DNA from 4 places in the Photobacterium sp. SP02 genome. Region 2 is predicted to be linked to each of the others. Evidence: predicted binding sites of a transcription regulator. Region 2 holds the regulator's gene; each other region holds the start of a gene.
What was found. Region 2 encodes CRP, which controls carbon source genes, mostly activating them, when cyclic AMP is high. Its sites were predicted from a motif close to TGTGANNNNNNTCACA; they were not measured.
Positions count from the first base shown of each region.

Region 1: a site for CRP is predicted at 1,859-1,874, ahead of mlc (sugar metabolism global transcriptional regulator Mlc). Genes of this name have one in related genera too.
Region 3: a site for CRP is predicted at 2,780-2,795, ahead of rppH (RNA pyrophosphohydrolase). Genes of this name have one in related genera too.
Region 4: a site for CRP is predicted at 1,996-2,011, ahead of cdd (cytidine deaminase). Genes of this name have one in related genera too.

Region 1 is NZ_JASJOJ010000031.1:1,576-5,464, reverse strand. Features, by position in the region: gene P0Y67_RS13900 (LON peptidase substrate-binding domain-containing protein) at 1-58, shown strand, start outside; gene P0Y67_RS13895 (thiol-disulfide oxidoreductase DCC family protein) at 68-433, opposite strand; gene mlc (sugar metabolism global transcriptional regulator Mlc) at 554-1,771, opposite strand; gene queE (7-carboxy-7-deazaguanine synthase QueE) at 2,052-2,720, shown strand; partial or broken gene P0Y67_RS13880 (hydrogenase expression protein HypA) at 2,928-3,889, shown strand, end outside.
Region 2 is NZ_JASJOJ010000028.1:17,381-21,269, forward strand. Features, by position in the region: gene P0Y67_RS13220 (phosphoribulokinase) at 1-659, opposite strand, end outside; gene P0Y67_RS13225 (YheU family protein) at 787-1,008, opposite strand; gene P0Y67_RS13230 (OsmC family protein) at 1,062-1,466, opposite strand; gene crp (cAMP-activated global transcriptional regulator CRP) at 1,741-2,373, shown strand; gene P0Y67_RS13240 (hypothetical protein) at 2,555-2,764, shown strand; gene P0Y67_RS13245 (DUF1338 domain-containing protein) at 2,837-3,631, opposite strand; gene astD (succinylglutamate-semialdehyde dehydrogenase) at 3,670-3,889, opposite strand, start outside.
Region 3 is NZ_JASJOJ010000004.1:118,625-122,513, reverse strand. Features, by position in the region: gene ptsP (phosphoenolpyruvate--protein phosphotransferase) at 1-2,084, opposite strand, end outside; gene rppH (RNA pyrophosphohydrolase) at 2,104-2,625, opposite strand; gene mutH (DNA mismatch repair endonuclease MutH) at 3,260-3,889, shown strand, end outside.
Region 4 is NZ_JASJOJ010000012.1:77,638-81,526, reverse strand. Features, by position in the region: gene P0Y67_RS07855 (winged helix-turn-helix domain-containing protein) at 222-764, shown strand; gene P0Y67_RS07850 (CidA/LrgA family protein) at 862-1,203, shown strand; gene P0Y67_RS07845 (CidB/LrgB family autolysis modulator) at 1,203-1,880, shown strand; gene cdd (cytidine deaminase) at 2,119-3,006, shown strand; gene P0Y67_RS07835 (DMT family transporter) at 3,134-3,889, shown strand, end outside.

The DNA.
Region 1 (3,889 bases), on a different contig from region 2:
AGCGCTGTCTTTCCTGCACAATGTGATTGATGAAGAACTCAGACACGACGATTTATAACCCAGCCCTTCAGCCTCGGCCCTCACGGGCTAACCGCTGATCAACCATGCGGCGATAGGCGGCAGATAACACCTGCCTGATGCCGGGCAGCCCCATCAACCAGGCCACAGGCCGCATCCACCAGATTTGTCTGAGCAGCAGTATATAGGCATCCATTTCCTTGTGAACCGCCCCGTCGCTGTCCTGAACGTGCAGCTCTCTCAGCGCTTCAGAGGGCACAATGCCCATCGCGGCCAACGCTTCATCCTGACCGGTAATGTCGTACCATTCCACCAGATGCGGATGCTTTCCCAACCAGGATTCATACCATTTCCGATCGCGGACACAGGTCGGGCAGGCGCCGTCATAAAACACAGTGATTTTGTTCGTTTTCATGAAGGTTCTCCTAGTTGCCGGGCGCTTACTTTCAGTCTGGCTGAATCGTAGTTAACACACATAAAAAACGCAGCGAACGGGTAGTTTGCTGCGTTTTACCAAAGTTGCATCTGAAAGCGGCTAGCCTTCCTCAATCAGTTTCACCAGCAGGTGACCGTCATACATGGCCTGCTTCACCAGCGCGGCGGCAGGCATGGTCGCCTGGGTATAAAAACTGGTTTCTTCAATACGCAGATCCTGATTGTATACAGGCAAAGACTGGCTCTTCACACACTCAAGAATGGCAGGATACAACACCGATTTAGCCTGATTAAACTCCCCGCCGATCAGCACCTTCTCAGGGTTGAACAGATTGACCATAATGGCAATCGCCCGGCCTAAGTGAAAGCCCAGCTCAGTGATCACCTGATAAGCCAGCGGATCGCCCTGTACCGCAGCCTCGCAGATGGTCTCGATCGTCAGTTCTTTGCCGTACAAAGAAGAGGCTTCACCCAGGGCCAGACGGGATTTCACCTGCTGCCTGACGGCCTGCAAACTGGCTACCGTTTCCAAACACCCTTTATTACCGCAATAACAGGGCAGACCATCAGGTTGGATCTGAATATGGCCCAGCTCGCCGATGTTGCCGATCCGGCCCTGCAGCACTTTGTTATCCAGAATGATACCGGCTCCCACCCCATGATGAATGGAGATCAGGATAGAATTCGCCACATCTTTGGCATTGCCGAACAATTGCTCGGCCAGTGCCCAGGAACGGGTATCGTTGCCGATAAACACCGGCAGACCCGTTGCTTCATGAATGGCCGGGCCTAACGGCAAATCTTTCACATCGTAGTGCGGCATTTGCAGCACCATGCCTTTGTCGGAGTTCACTAAGCCCGGTAAAGAAACCGCAATCGCAGTAATCCGATCCAGTTGCTTGGCGTGACGGGCAAAAAAAGATTCAATTTCACCGAGCAGCTTTTGCAACACGTCATTTTGCGCCAGCTCTTCGATATCCTGACGCTCCTCGAACAGGATATCGCCACCCTGCTCATGCAGCGCGATAGTCAGGTACCCCCGGCCAAGACGAATGCCTAAAAATTGCCAGCCATCATTATCGGGCACTAAGCCAATGGCCGGACGGCCACGATTGCCTGATTCCTGAATTTCAGCTTCTTTGATCAGATGCCCGTCAAACAGCTCTCGGGTGATTTTGGTAATACTGGCTGGCGCTAACTGGCTCTTTTTCGACAGCTCGATGCGGGAAATAGGCCCATACTGATCGATAAGTTTGTAGACGCTTCCGGCATTGTTTCTTTTGATATGATCGATATGACCGGGTTGAGCGACATACATGCTCTGGATCCTCAAAGGTTAACGAATACGCAAGAAGTTGAATTTTTTTACTTTGCGAAGTAATTGTGAAGCCCCTTGTGCCAAGGACGTGAACCCAGTCACGACCCGCCTGTCCCTTTTGGCCTTCGCGTTACCGGGCCAGGCAAACAAGCGCATGATTGAAAGATATGTGGCTCTAGAGACAATGGCGCAGGGTTCTGACATAATACGCGCCCTTTGAGGTTCAGGGTACAAAAACCCCCTTTTCGCGTTAACTTGATTGATTGTTTTGAGGTCAGCCGTGTACAAAATCAATGAAATATTTGAAACCATCCAGGGTGAAGGTGTTTTCACAGGCGTGCCGGCTATCTTTGTCCGTCTGCAAGTCTGCCCTGTCGGCTGTGCCTGGTGTGACACAAAACAAACCTGGAGCGCCGAGCCTCAGGATGAAGTTAACGTCAGCGCTATGCTTGCCAAACAGGGCGACTCGCCAAGCTGGACGTCTCTGGATGCCGACGGCATTGTCAACCTGCTGATTGAGCAGGGATACACCGCACGTCATGTCGTGATTACCGGTGGCGAACCTTGTTTGTATGACTTACGTCCGCTGACTGAACAGCTGGAAGCCAACGGCTTTGGTTGCCAGATTGAAACCAGTGGCACTTACGAGGTGCTGGCCACAGACAATACCTGGGTGACTGTCTCGCCGAAAATTAACATGAAAGGCAAGCTGCCGGTTCTGCCCGGCGCACTGTCACGCGCCAATGAAATCAAGCACCCTGTCGGAACACAGAAAGATATCGACCAGTTAGATGCGCTGTTAGCCGGTGTGCCGCTGCAGGACAAGGTTACCATCGCCCTGCAGCCCATCAGCCAGAAAGCCAGAGCCACCGAGCTTTGTATTGAAACCTGCATTGCCCGTAACTGGCGTCTGTCTATCCAGACACACAAATACCTGTCGATTGCCTGATTAAGCTGACTCTTCAGCCCCACCCTGTTTTCGGTCGTCTCAATTCTTAGATGCTGTCTCAACAGATGAGACGACCGGTCGGGTTTTACATTTCCCTGCCCGCCGCTTACCTATACTCAGCCCAAACACCGAAACCAATCCAGCCGCCTATGATCGGCCATGAGATTGGTACAACACGTGCTGCATTGAGTATTCAGGGGAAATGTTATGCGCACCTATCTGAGACTTGGTCTGAGCCTGTTTCTGGCTGGCCTGCTTTCTGCGTGCGGTGGCGGCGGAGATGATGCAGGCATTCAACCTGCTGAGCTGCCACCCGTCAAAACCAAATTTACCGTCACTGTCGACTTGCCTGCCGGGTTAATGACAGCACAGCAAAGCGTGAGCTGGGGTCCTGTCAGTCAGGCTTACGCGGCCACACCGGATCTGTATCAGGACAACTTTGCTGTACTGTTTATCAATCAGCAGGGCAAAGTGATGGGCCAGGGTGACATCACCAGTTTTGCGCTGACAGACGGCAACTACAGTATTGAAGCTCAGGTGCCACTGCTGCTGCATGGCGTGCTGGTGCTGGATCTCAATGACGTGCCGCAATTTGCCATCGGCGATGACTTGCCGACCAATCTCTTCATGACACCGTTAACGGACACCGAGATCGCCCTGTCCCTGAAAACCACCCTCGCCTACCGTGCGTTGATAAAACGCGTCGCCACAGATGGCCACTGGGGCATATTCAGTGAAACTGTCAGTGATCCCAGTAATATCGATGTCCGGGATGCCGGCGATTTTGTCAATGAGCTGGCTGATGAGCTGAGTGTCACCCTGATCCCCAAACTGGGCCTCAACGGTGTCAGCCTGAGTAATCTGATGTCGCTCAGCATAGTCAACGACATCCTTGAAGGCATCATGACCCGCAAATACACCGAGCTGACGGCACAAAAAGACGAGATAGCCACCATCTTCAATTCGGGTTTCTGGCGACTGGCCAGCCACAGCTCAAACACCGGCAGCACCCTTGAAGCTGACATGATGGACTACAGCAGCCCGGATACAGCTACGAATGAAACCCGCCAGATCGACTGGCGCTGGACCAAAAATGGCGACAGCGATATTTCACTGACAAAAGATTTCACCTACCTCAGCGAACAAGGGCTGGTTCAGTTCGACAGCAA
Region 2 (3,889 bases):
TTGGCACTGACAGGGTTCGAGGTATCGACTGTCGGCACACGCTGAAAGTTGATATGGGTACGGGAGAACTGCGGCGTGATGTAATTCAGGTAATCATCCATTGAGCGGACAATCGACTCCATCACCGCCTCGCGGGAATGGCCGCGATCCCGGGTATCACGGACGATCTTCTGGATCCACTCCAGGTTGACAATAGGCACCATGCCAATCAGCAGATCCACATGCTGTGCCACGTTGACATCGCCGTCCACCACACCGCCATGAAGTCCTTCATAAAACAGCAGGTCGGTATTTTCCGGCAAATCCTGCCAGGGGGTGAATGTGCCCGGCATCTGGTTATACGGCACAGCCTCGTCAAAGGTGTGCAGGTAACGGCGAAACTTGCCGCTGCCGTCTTCGCCATACTGGCGGAAAAAGTTGCCCAACTGAGCAAAGTCGTTGGCCTGCGGGCCAAAATAACTGATATGACGGCCTTGCTCTTTGGCTTTGCGGATCTCCACATCCATTTCAGGGCGGGTGAACCGGTGGAAGCTGTCCCCTTCCAGCCAGGCCGCATGAATGTTCAACATGTTAAACATCTTACGGAAGGCTTCTGAGGTGGTGGACGTTCCTGCTCCGGAGGAACCTGTTACTGCAATGATCGGGTGTTTTGCAGACATGACATACCTTGTCGTTAATCCTAACGGAATCAGTTAGTAACAGGGCCAGAGAAAGCAGTCAAGTTTCACGGGCCCGTGCATCGGCGTCAGCTTCCGTTTTCTGCTGCCGCTTTTCATTATGGCAGCTTTATTCTGCGCTCAGTGAACGGCGCAGTTTAATATCAACCGTTTCATGGAGTTCAGAGAACATAATCACTGCCTCGCCACTATCCAGTTGCTGCCTGACTCTGGCGACCTTCTGCGCCAGACTCAGCTCGCGCTCGCCATAGTCCGTGCCTTCGCGCAGGACAAAGTGTTCTATCAAATTATCGAGTGTCTCTGAGTCCAATTCTTGCCAGGGGATGATCATACTGCTCACCGAAAAATAAGGGGGAAAACCGGCGCGGCTTTCCCGAAACACCATTAAGCGGCGACGATTTCATAAGAATGTGTCAGCGTGACACCTTTGCCCAGCATCAGGCACACAGAGCAATATTTTTCCAGCGAATCACCGACCGCTTTGGCCACCAGCGCTTCATCAAGATCATGGCCAGTCACCACGAAATGCAGATTGACCGAGGTGAAATAACGCGGCGCCTGCTCGCGGCGCTCTGAGGTCATGTTGGCTTCGCAGGCCGTGATGGCCTGGCCGGCACTTTTCAGGCCGTCGACCACATCGACAGAGCTGCAACCGCCGGCTGCCATCAGCACCAGTTCCATCGGACTCGGCGCCGTTTTGCCGCCGTTACCGTCCATGACCACACTGTGGCCCGAGTTTGACTGGCCGACAAAAGTCAAACCTTCTACCCATTTAACACGTGATTGCATGCGATGCTCCTTACTACTCAAACCCGCATTTAAAAACTAAGTCACAACTGTGTGATCATGTGCACAGTAATGCGTCCAAAATGTGCATTTATCGTCACCCAATATCAAGCAATGCGTGTCGAAAAAAGTTAAACTCTTGGACTGAATGTTCACATGCGCTTGCAGCCCAGCCGTTGACTGAATATCCTAGTTGGCAAACAATGATATTGTTATACCCAACCCCAATTCAAGGAATGACGTTGTTGGGCAATACACTGCAGAGGAAGTTAGTAATATGGTTCCAGGTAAACCGCAAACAGATCCAACCTTGGAGTGGTTCCTTTCTCATTGCCACATTCATAAGTACCCTTCAAAGAGTACACTGATCCACGCTGGCGAGAAAGCAGAGACCCTCTACTACATCGTTAAAGGCTCCGTTGCCGTTCTTATCAAGGACGAAGAAGGCAAAGAGATGATTCTGTCCTACCTCAACCAGGGCGACTTCATCGGTGAGCTTGGCCTGTTTGAAGAAGGCCAGGAGCGTACTGCCTGGGTTCGTGCAAAAACACCATGTGAAGTGGCAGAGATTTCCTTTAAGAAATTCCGTCAGCTGATCCAGGTCAACCCGGATATTCTGATGCGACTGTCTGCTCAGATGGCGCGCCGTCTGCAAGTCACCAGCCAGAAAGTTGGCGACCTGGCGTTCCTGGATGTGACCGGTCGTATTGCCCAGACGCTGTTAAATCTGGCCAAACAACCTGATGCCATGACCCACCCGGACGGGATGCAGATCAAAATCACCCGTCAGGAAATCGGTCAAATCGTTGGCTGTTCCCGTGAAACCGTTGGCCGCATCCTCAAGATGCTGGAAGAGCAGAACCTGATTTCTGCCCACGGCAAAACCATAGTGGTTTACGGCACTCGCTGATCACTCAGCTGTGATGCAGCCAATGTGAGTATCAGAAAAGCCGCCCGTGCGGCTTTTCTTGCATTTGCACACCATCCCCCGGCTTTGCATCAGGTTCCTCTAGTCACCTCACAGTTTTTCAGTTGCCTTCCTCATTCCTATTGCTACATTTGGCATATCAGTTTTATGTGGATGTCGCGATATGGATATCGAACGTTTTGCCCCGAATGCGCAGCACAGCCAGCTGCCAACCCGCCCTGTGGTCACTATGGGCCGTTTTCTCACAGCATCAGTGGAGATGACAGGGTTTCAGTCGCCGCGCCAGTTACTGGAACAGGAAGCCGGTCTGCACGCCGGGATCCTGAGTCGTGACAGTGATGCCTGGATGCTGCCTTTGGATCAGCAGCACTGACACCAAGATACCAGAGCTAAAAAAACAGCGACCAGAAGGCCGCTGTTTAAGGTGTTTGTCAGCCAGGCTGCATCACATATTGGTACTTTCGAAGATTTTGTCGGCTGAGGCTTCGACAAAGCCCGGATAGAGTTCCCCGTCTGCCTGATGGTAGCGCTTGGCGAACTCATAAAAACCGCCTGGAATAGTACGTACGCCGTCGGTGAAGGACACATCCACACGATCAGCCATAGTGGATGACTGCTCCAGCATCACTTCCGGATTGCCTTTCACTTCGCCGCCGGCTTCATTGATGCTGAACCCGTTGTGGCGCAGCAGGCTGTTAACCGCCGCCACTTCCGTGAACTGCTCCAGCTGATTGACACTCACCGTAAAGTGATTGGCACCGTAACCGTGAGCGGCCACCCAGCCGGCATACTCGCTTTCCGCGGCCAGCATTTCATAGGTCGCAAAATCCAGCTCCCATAAACGGCCGTTATAGAGGAAGGACGCATCATTCATTGCCCCGTCAGGGATCTGCTTGACCAGCGCACGTACCGTGTTCTGCAATTGTGCAGAGCACTGACCGACCAGCAGTTCGCTGATGAACACTTTCGGGGCAGCCGGATTCGGGTGCTCGAAGTGCTCAGCGTACAGTTTCTTCTGCTCGAAATGGTAGGTGCCGCACGGCTTGTAGCCGATGGCAATAAAAGGCGCAGCCAGAACATCCAGGCTGACCCCAGGCAGATTAAAGGTACGCAGCGCAATATGATCATTTTGCAGAGGCTCTTCCTCTGTCAGCAGATCGTGTACCTGCGCCGCCGACGGGCAAAGACGGGTAGTAAAGTCCTGCCACAGGGCCTCAAACAATTTTTCCACTCTTTCCATGATGCGGTTCCCCTTCGAAAATACGGGTTAAGTATGAGTTACAGTTGGATCCCTGGAGACAGCTGTGCCGGCAATTCGGTTGCCTCACCTTCCATAGATGCCATTGGGTATGCACAATAATCCGCCGCGTAGTAAGCACTCGGACGCAAGTTACCCGAGGCACCCGGACCACCGAACGGCGCATCGCCGCTGGCACCGGTCAACTGGCGGTTACGGTTGACGACACCCGCACGGATATGATCGATAAAGTATTCCCAC
Region 3 (3,889 bases), on a different contig from region 2:
TTCATACTTAAAGAGCGGTATCCCATTCCAACCAAGAGTAAGGCGCCGAGAGGGTCACCAGCCAGTTCGCCACACACGCTCACCGGGATTGATAACGCATGGCTGGTATCCTGAATGTGCTTCAGTGCCTGAATGACTGCCGGATGGAAAGTATCATAGACACTGGCAACACGAGAATTGTTCCTGTCGACAGCTAATAAATATTGCGTTAAGTCGTTGCTGCCTACCGAAATAAAGTCGACCCGCCCTTTCAGGGCCGGCAGCTGATATAAGATCGACGGGACTTCGATCATAATGCCCAGTCTGGGTCGCTTGAGCACTTGTCCTTTGCTGGCAGCGTACACAGACACTTCATTAAAAGCACGTTCAATCAATGCTTTGGATTCATCCAGCTCAGGAATGCCGGAAATCATAGGCAAGAGTATGTCCATGTTATCAAGGCCAATACTGGCCTTGAGCATGGCCCTGACCTGAATAAGGAAAATTTCAGGATGATCCAGGGTAAAACGGATACCGCGCCAGCCAAGGAAAGGATTATCTTCTTCAATGGTCAGATAAGGCAACGGTTTATCGCCGCCTATGTCCAAGGTACGCATGACCACAGATTTACCCGGGTAAGAGGCCAGTATCGAGCGGTACTGAGCCGCCTGTTCCTCTTCCGACGGAAAACTGCGCTGCAGTAAAAATGGCACTTCGGTGCGGTACAGACCGACACCATCGACCCCTTTGTTGACAGCAATATTGGTGTCAGCACTTAATCCGGCATTCAGATACAGATAGATCCTTTCCTGATCTTCCGTTTCCGCCGCTTTATCCAGATCTTGTTCTACCAGAGCCGTCAGCTCATTTTCTTCTTTCAGTAACCGCTTGTATTCGGCCAGAATCTGCCGGTTGGGTTCAATGAGCAGATCGCCGCGATAACCGTCGACCACCACCAGAGCGTTGTGCACTTTTTCCGGGACAAAATCGACGCCCATGATGGCAGGAATGCCCAGCGCCCGGGAAAGAATCGCCGCGTGGGAGTTGGCGGCACCTTCCTGAGCCACCACAGCAGCCAGTTTATCTCGCGGAATACTGGCCAGCATGGCGGCGGTCAGCTCACGGGTCAGCAGGACGATAGGGGCATCCCACTGGTGCTCGACTCCCTCTTCGTTATGAAGGAAAAACAGCAGGCGCTGGCCAAGTTCGCGAATATCGTGCGACCGTTCGCGCAGGTAGTCATCCTTCATATTGGCAAAGCGAACCGAGTAGGCCTCCACTGTCTGCCTGACGGCCCATTCGGCCTGATCGCCGCCAGCGACTTTGGCAAACAGATCCTTACGCAGCATGGGATCATTGAGCAGGTGGCTGAACAGATCAAAAATCGCCAGAGTGTCTTTGTGCAGCTCGCTGTCAAAGCGTTTTCGCAACCGGCGAAACTCATTACTCGCCATCTCAATGGCAATGCTCAGGCGTTCCTGTTCAAACTCTCTGTCCAGACAGGAGGCAGGTGATACGGCTTCCAGCCGGGGCTGGTTGTCATCCCACCAGGCTTTGGCGATGGCAACCCCGGTTGAGGCCGCCGAACCGGTTAAATGCAGTCCGTCACGATGGCCGGGCCACATCCCCTGCGCTTTGGCATGCGCCAGAATCACCGCCAGCTGTGCGGCCAGCGTGACCATGAAAGATTCTTCGCTTTCAGTGAATTCACGCATATCGCGTTGCTGGATCACCAATACGCCAAGGACTTTGCGCTGATGGATAATGGGGGTGCCGAAAAAGGAGCGGAAGGTTTCTTCGTTGGTGCCCGGGATATGTTTGAAGTTAGGATGCTGGCGCGCATCGGCCACATTGACAGGTTCAGCCTGACGGCCAACCAGACCGACCAGACCTTCATCAAAGCCAAGCCCGACCTGATAAGAAGGCTTGGTCAGCCCCTGGGTAGCCATGAGCATATATTGCTTGCGGTGTTCATGAACAATGTAGACTGAGCAGCACTCAGTCTTCATTGCCTGGCAAATACTGACGACCAGCAGATCCAGCGCCTCGAGTAATGTCGGAGCACTGGCCACTTTCTCTACAATTTCTCTTAGCTGGGTCAGCATAAGCGTTACTTTCCCTAGGTTAACTCCGCTTGTGTTTACGTTTTAACTTGCGTTCCTTGCGCTCCTTGAAAGGCATCGCCATCGCCGCGAACTCTTTCAGCGCCCGGCGATAAACGTCCCGTTTAAAGGACACAACCTGACGAACCGGATACCAGTAGCTGACCCAACGCCAGCCATCGAACTCCGGTGTACTGCCACGCTGCATGTTCACCTTAGACTCATCGCATTCCAGACTCAGCAAAAACCATTTTTGCTTTTGTCCGATACAAACTGGTTTGGAATCCCACCTTACCAGACGTTTAGGTAATTTGTATCGCAGCCAATGACGGCTGGATGCCAGAATCCTAACGTCTTTTCTGGTGAGACCCACTTCCTCATACAGTTCACGGTACATGGCCTGTTCCGGGGTTTCCCCTTCATCAATACCGCCTTGTGGAAACTGCCAAGAGTGTTGTCCATATCGTCGAGCCCAAAATACCTGGCCATGGCTGTTACAGATAACTATCCCCACATTAGGGCGATATCCATCGCCATCAATCACTGGACGACCTCAAGTAAAAATATCAATTAACAGTGATTTTTTCACAGAATTAGCCTCAGGGTAAACATTCATTGTCATCAATCACTGTTTTTTCCTACCTAGCACTCACTTTATGGATAACTTAAGAGGAATTCAGAGGTTATAAACAAAGAAATGAGACCTCTCCCACATTTATTCACGCTTTCTGTGGATAGTTGTGTGTAGAAGCTCTTCTATTGTCCATTTAATCAACAATAAAGCAGGATCCAAACAATTGCCACCCCAGTACAGAAAAAACAACAAATAACTTAAATTCAAATACTTAAAACAACAACCAACTTAAAATACAGCTAAAGCCTCAACCGGTTTCCAGAGGATCATTGCGACTGGTTAAAGATCAACCACCCTTGGCTTTATCCACACCCCTCGATAATTAACGGTTAAATAAGCACCGCAAAAGCGTTTAAATACTGCGCAAAACCCTGTAGATACGTCCAGCTCATACAATATTCACATTGTTCAAAAAAGTACCTGTGGATATCTTCATCCCAGGATCCAACACAAACAACCTGATCAAGCGGATAGTCATTCACCTGCACAGCGTCTCAACTGTGTTAAAATACATGGCCAAGTTTTCGAAAAGTTACTCATCCTAATGACGATCTCCAGACGACCCGCTCCGACCTCAGAATCAGAACTCCTCAGCCGGGCACAGGCGCTGGCCGGCTGTACCCTGGGCGAGCTGGCTGAGCAGGCAGGACAAATCACCCCACCGGATTTACGCCGGGATAAAGGCTGGGTGGGCCAGTTGCTGGAATGGCATCTGGGGGCAACGGCAGGCAGCCAGCCCGTCCCTGATTTCGCCAATTTGGGCATTGAACTCAAAACTATCCCCATCAGCCATCTGGGCAAACCGCTGGAAACCACCTTTGTCTGTGTTGCCCCTCTGATTGGCTTGCAGGGCGTAAACTGGGAAAACAGCCATATCCGGCACAAGCTCGCCAGGGTCCTGTGGATCCCTGTTGAAGGGGAGCGTGAAATTCCGCTTGCTGCACGCCATGTCGGCTCTCCTCTGTTGTGGAGTCCATCTGCCGACGAAGAAGCCCGGTTACGCCAGGACTGGGAAGAGCTGATGGAACTGATAGTGCTGGGTAAAGTGGAGCAGATTACGGCCCGTCACGGCGAAGTCCTGCAGCTGAGGCCCAAAGCCGCCAACAGCAGAGTGCAGACCGATGCTTACGGCGCAGACGGTCACCCGATCAAAACCTTGCCCCGGGGCTTTTAT
Region 4 (3,889 bases), on a different contig from region 2:
AACCCTGACCTTCAGAATGGTCAGGGTTTCTTTTTTCAGACACTTTTCCTGCCCCGGTAGTTTGAACTTCAACGCAAGGCCAATAACAATTAATAAGTACCCGCTTTGTGTCATGCGTCATGGAGGCGCTTGGCGACATAAGCCACCATCAAGCCAATGATGTTTTACTGCCAGATGCCACAGGGACAGCATGCCGACAGTAAATTGGAAAAGTGATTATTATGGCAACTGAGTCTCTCACCCGGTGTTATCGATTTGCCAGGGTGGATTTTGAACCCGATCTGCGGCTGCTCGTCTGGCCTGATAAATCAGAGACCGCCCTGACGCTGCATGAGTCACGCCTGCTTGAAGCTCTGTGCTACTTTGCCGGAGAGGTGATCAGCCATAAATCATTGTCTGATAAAACATTTCTTCCGCAGGATTCCATGTCGCACATACAAAAAATCGACCTGGCTTCGATATTCAATTCGCTTCGCCGCAAGCTGACAGTTAACGGTGTGATGGCTATTCCAATCGAGGTGCTCCCCCATTTTGGCTTTCGCGTCCCTCTGCCGAAAGAGACCTGTCGCCATATCCATCGCTTCAGACAACCCGAGACGCTGCCGTCCAAACCGTCGCCACAGCCGGCAATCACAACGGTTAAAACCAGCCGACCGCATAGTTCCGCAACAGAGCACATAGTAAAACACAGCCTGATGCATAAACTGTCTGTGTTGTTGCTTGCTGCCGCCGGCATTGCAATCGTCATCGTTTCAAACCTGTGAACAAGCTGACCAGGATCAACACAGCCACAAAGAAATGTGGTGTAGATCTCATCCATTTTGTATCATTGCGGCACCATTCATCATCATCCTGACGTATATGAGCTATCTGCGTTCATTTGCAATCATTGCCATTTTTCTGATGGTAGGGAAAGGATTTCAGTCTCTTACTCAGATCCCCATCCCCGGCAGCATTCTCGGCATGTTATTTCTCTTCACAGCTCTGTCTGCGGGCCTGTTGCCGCCCAACTGGGCTAAACCCGGCTGTCATCTGTTTATTCGCCATATGGCTATTTTGTTTGTGCCTGTGGGTGTCGGGCTGGTCAATTATCTGGATCTGCTCAGAGCCAATGCCTTGCCTGTTCTGGTAAGCACCATAGGCAGCAGTTTGGTGGTTCTGTTATTTGTTGGCTGGTATGTACAGCGCAAGGAGTCTGACTGATGTGGTTAGCCGTTACGCTGATTGTTTTTATTCTTGCCCGTCAATTATCCAAGCGCTTCCAGCACCCCATTCTTAATCCGTTACTTCTCTGTCTGGTGGTGATCATTCCGCTGCTTTTGGCGCTTAATGTGCCTTATGACGTCTATTTCGATGATAACAAATGGATTCATTACCTGCTGGAACCCGCTGTCGTTGCCCTTGCTTTCCCTCTTTATGAGCAATTGCCGCAAATTCGCAGCCGCTGGAAAGTCATAGTCACGGCCAGCCTGTTTGGCAGCATACTCTCAATGATTACCGGCACAGCAATTGCCCTTGCTCTTGGCGCTGATTTACAGCTTACTGCCAGCATTCTGCCTAAATCCGTGACCACCCCCATCGCTATGGCGGTTGCTGAACAAATTGGCGGTGTGCCGTCGCTGGCCGCCGTCATGGTTCTGATCGCCGGCGTCTTTGGCGCCGTATTGGGTTATCCGTTGTTTAAGCTCGTCAACATCACCCATCCTATGGCCAAAGGATTAAGCATGGGAACAGTGGCACACGCATTAGGCACAGCCAAAGCTGCTGAGGAAAATTACAAAGATGGTGCGTTCAGCTCACTGGCCTTAGTGCTTTGTGGTGTCATTACCGCCATACTCGCCCCGATAATCTATCCGCTGCTATTGTCTGTCTTCCACTGACAACAAAGCCACTCATTGCTTCTTTAGCGGTCTTGCTGTGTAACGCCCTTACAACACCAGCACAGCCAGACCGCTTTACTGAGTACTTAAATACATACACTTATCTCATCGATCGTGTGAAACCACTCACTAATTTGCAAATGAGATGAAATAAACAACCCTTAATGGTGACAGAGATCACTATATCTATTCTTTTACGCACTACAATGCGTAAGTGAATACATTAAGGAGAATCAGTATGCGCACCGAAGTAATGGACGCTTTAGAGCACCTGCCACACACATTGTCACAGGCGCTTAAGCCTATCATTACCGCTCCGAGTTTTGATGCCACACTGAGCAAAGAAGAATTCGAACAGTTAATGGAAGACAGTCAACTGACGGATGCAGATCTGCGTATTCAGTTACTGAAAGTGGCTGCGGCTTACTCGATTGCCTCTCTTTCCAACTTCCATGTGGGTGCCATTGCCCGCGGAAACTCAGGTCGCCTGTATTTCGGTGCGAATATGGAATTCAGCGCCACCTCTATGTCACAAACGGTTCACGCAGAGCAGTCTGCAATCAGCCATGCCTGGTTGAAAGGCGAAACGGGTATTACCGACATTACCGTCAACTACTCCCCCTGCGGACATTGCCGGCAGTTCATGAATGAACTGACAACGGCACAAAGCATCATGGTGCAATTGCCAGAGCGTTCACCCAAAGCACTGCAGGAATACCTGCCGGAGTCCTTTGGCCCGTCTGATCTGGGTATCACCGAGCTCTTATTATCAGACAGCTCACATAAGCTGAAGCTCGAAACCGATGATGTGCTGCTGCAAGCAGCCTGTAAAGCGGCAGATAAATCACATGCGCCATACAGTAAAAACTATGCGGGAGTTGCGCTGAAAGCAAAAGATGGCCGGCTGTTCTCAGGCATGTATGCCGAGAACGCAGCATTTAACCCGAGCCTGCCACCACTCCAGGTGGCACTGATTAACATGAATATGGCGAGCTATCCGCTGTCAGATATTGTTGAAGCCGCTTTGGTTGAACAGAAAGACTCAGCGATCAGCTTGCTGGCTGATACTCAAAATACGCTGGAAACCTTCGATCCTGATATGCCGCTCTCCTACGCCGCCATCTGATAACAAACTAAAAGTTCCTTGCAGCCGACAAAGCCCCCTGTTTTGTCGGCTTTTTTTATCAATTAACAATTTCTTCTATGCACTCATCAGAGTATGATTCCAGATTATTTTTTCTGAAAGACACCTTATGACTCATCGACACAACCCTATTCAGGGCGCTTGCTGGATGCTGACAGCCGGAATGGCGTTTGCCGTGGTTAACAGCATGGCGCAATATCTGAGTGTGACCTTCCATTTGCCATCTACCACAGTCGGTTTGATTCAATACTTTATTGCTCTCCTTGTCATGCTTCCCTGGCTGCGCAATGTCGGTCTTCGTCAGGCTCTGAAAACACAACACTTTGGTATGCATTGCTTCCGTGTGTTTCTGTCGGTTATCGGTATTCAGTTATGGCTGTGGGCTCTGGCGTACCCAGTTCCTATCTGGCAAGGCATTGCGCTGCTGATGACATCACCTTTGTTTGCCACCGTAGGCTCGGGTTTGCTGCTGAAAGAAAAGGTCGGCTTTGTGCGCTGGATGGCAACCCTGGCCGGCTTTGCTGGTGCAATGATCATTCTTGAGCCGTGGGCCGACAATTTCAATCTGGCCTCATTACTGCCCATCGGCGCCGCTTTCTTCTGGGCGAGTTATTCACTGATGGTGAAAAAGATGTCGCACCACGATTCTCCGACGACTATGGTTGTCTACCTGCTGGTGCTGATCACCCCCTTCAACCTTTTTCTTGCTGCGCCTGATTTCACCCTGCCTGTTGGCCAGCACACCTGGGTTCTTCTGATAGGCGCCGGATTATTTACCGCACTGGCTAACTGGGCCATTGCTAAAGCCTATGCCATTGCTGACGCCTCTTTTGTGCAGCCTTTCGATCATGCCAAACTGCCTTTG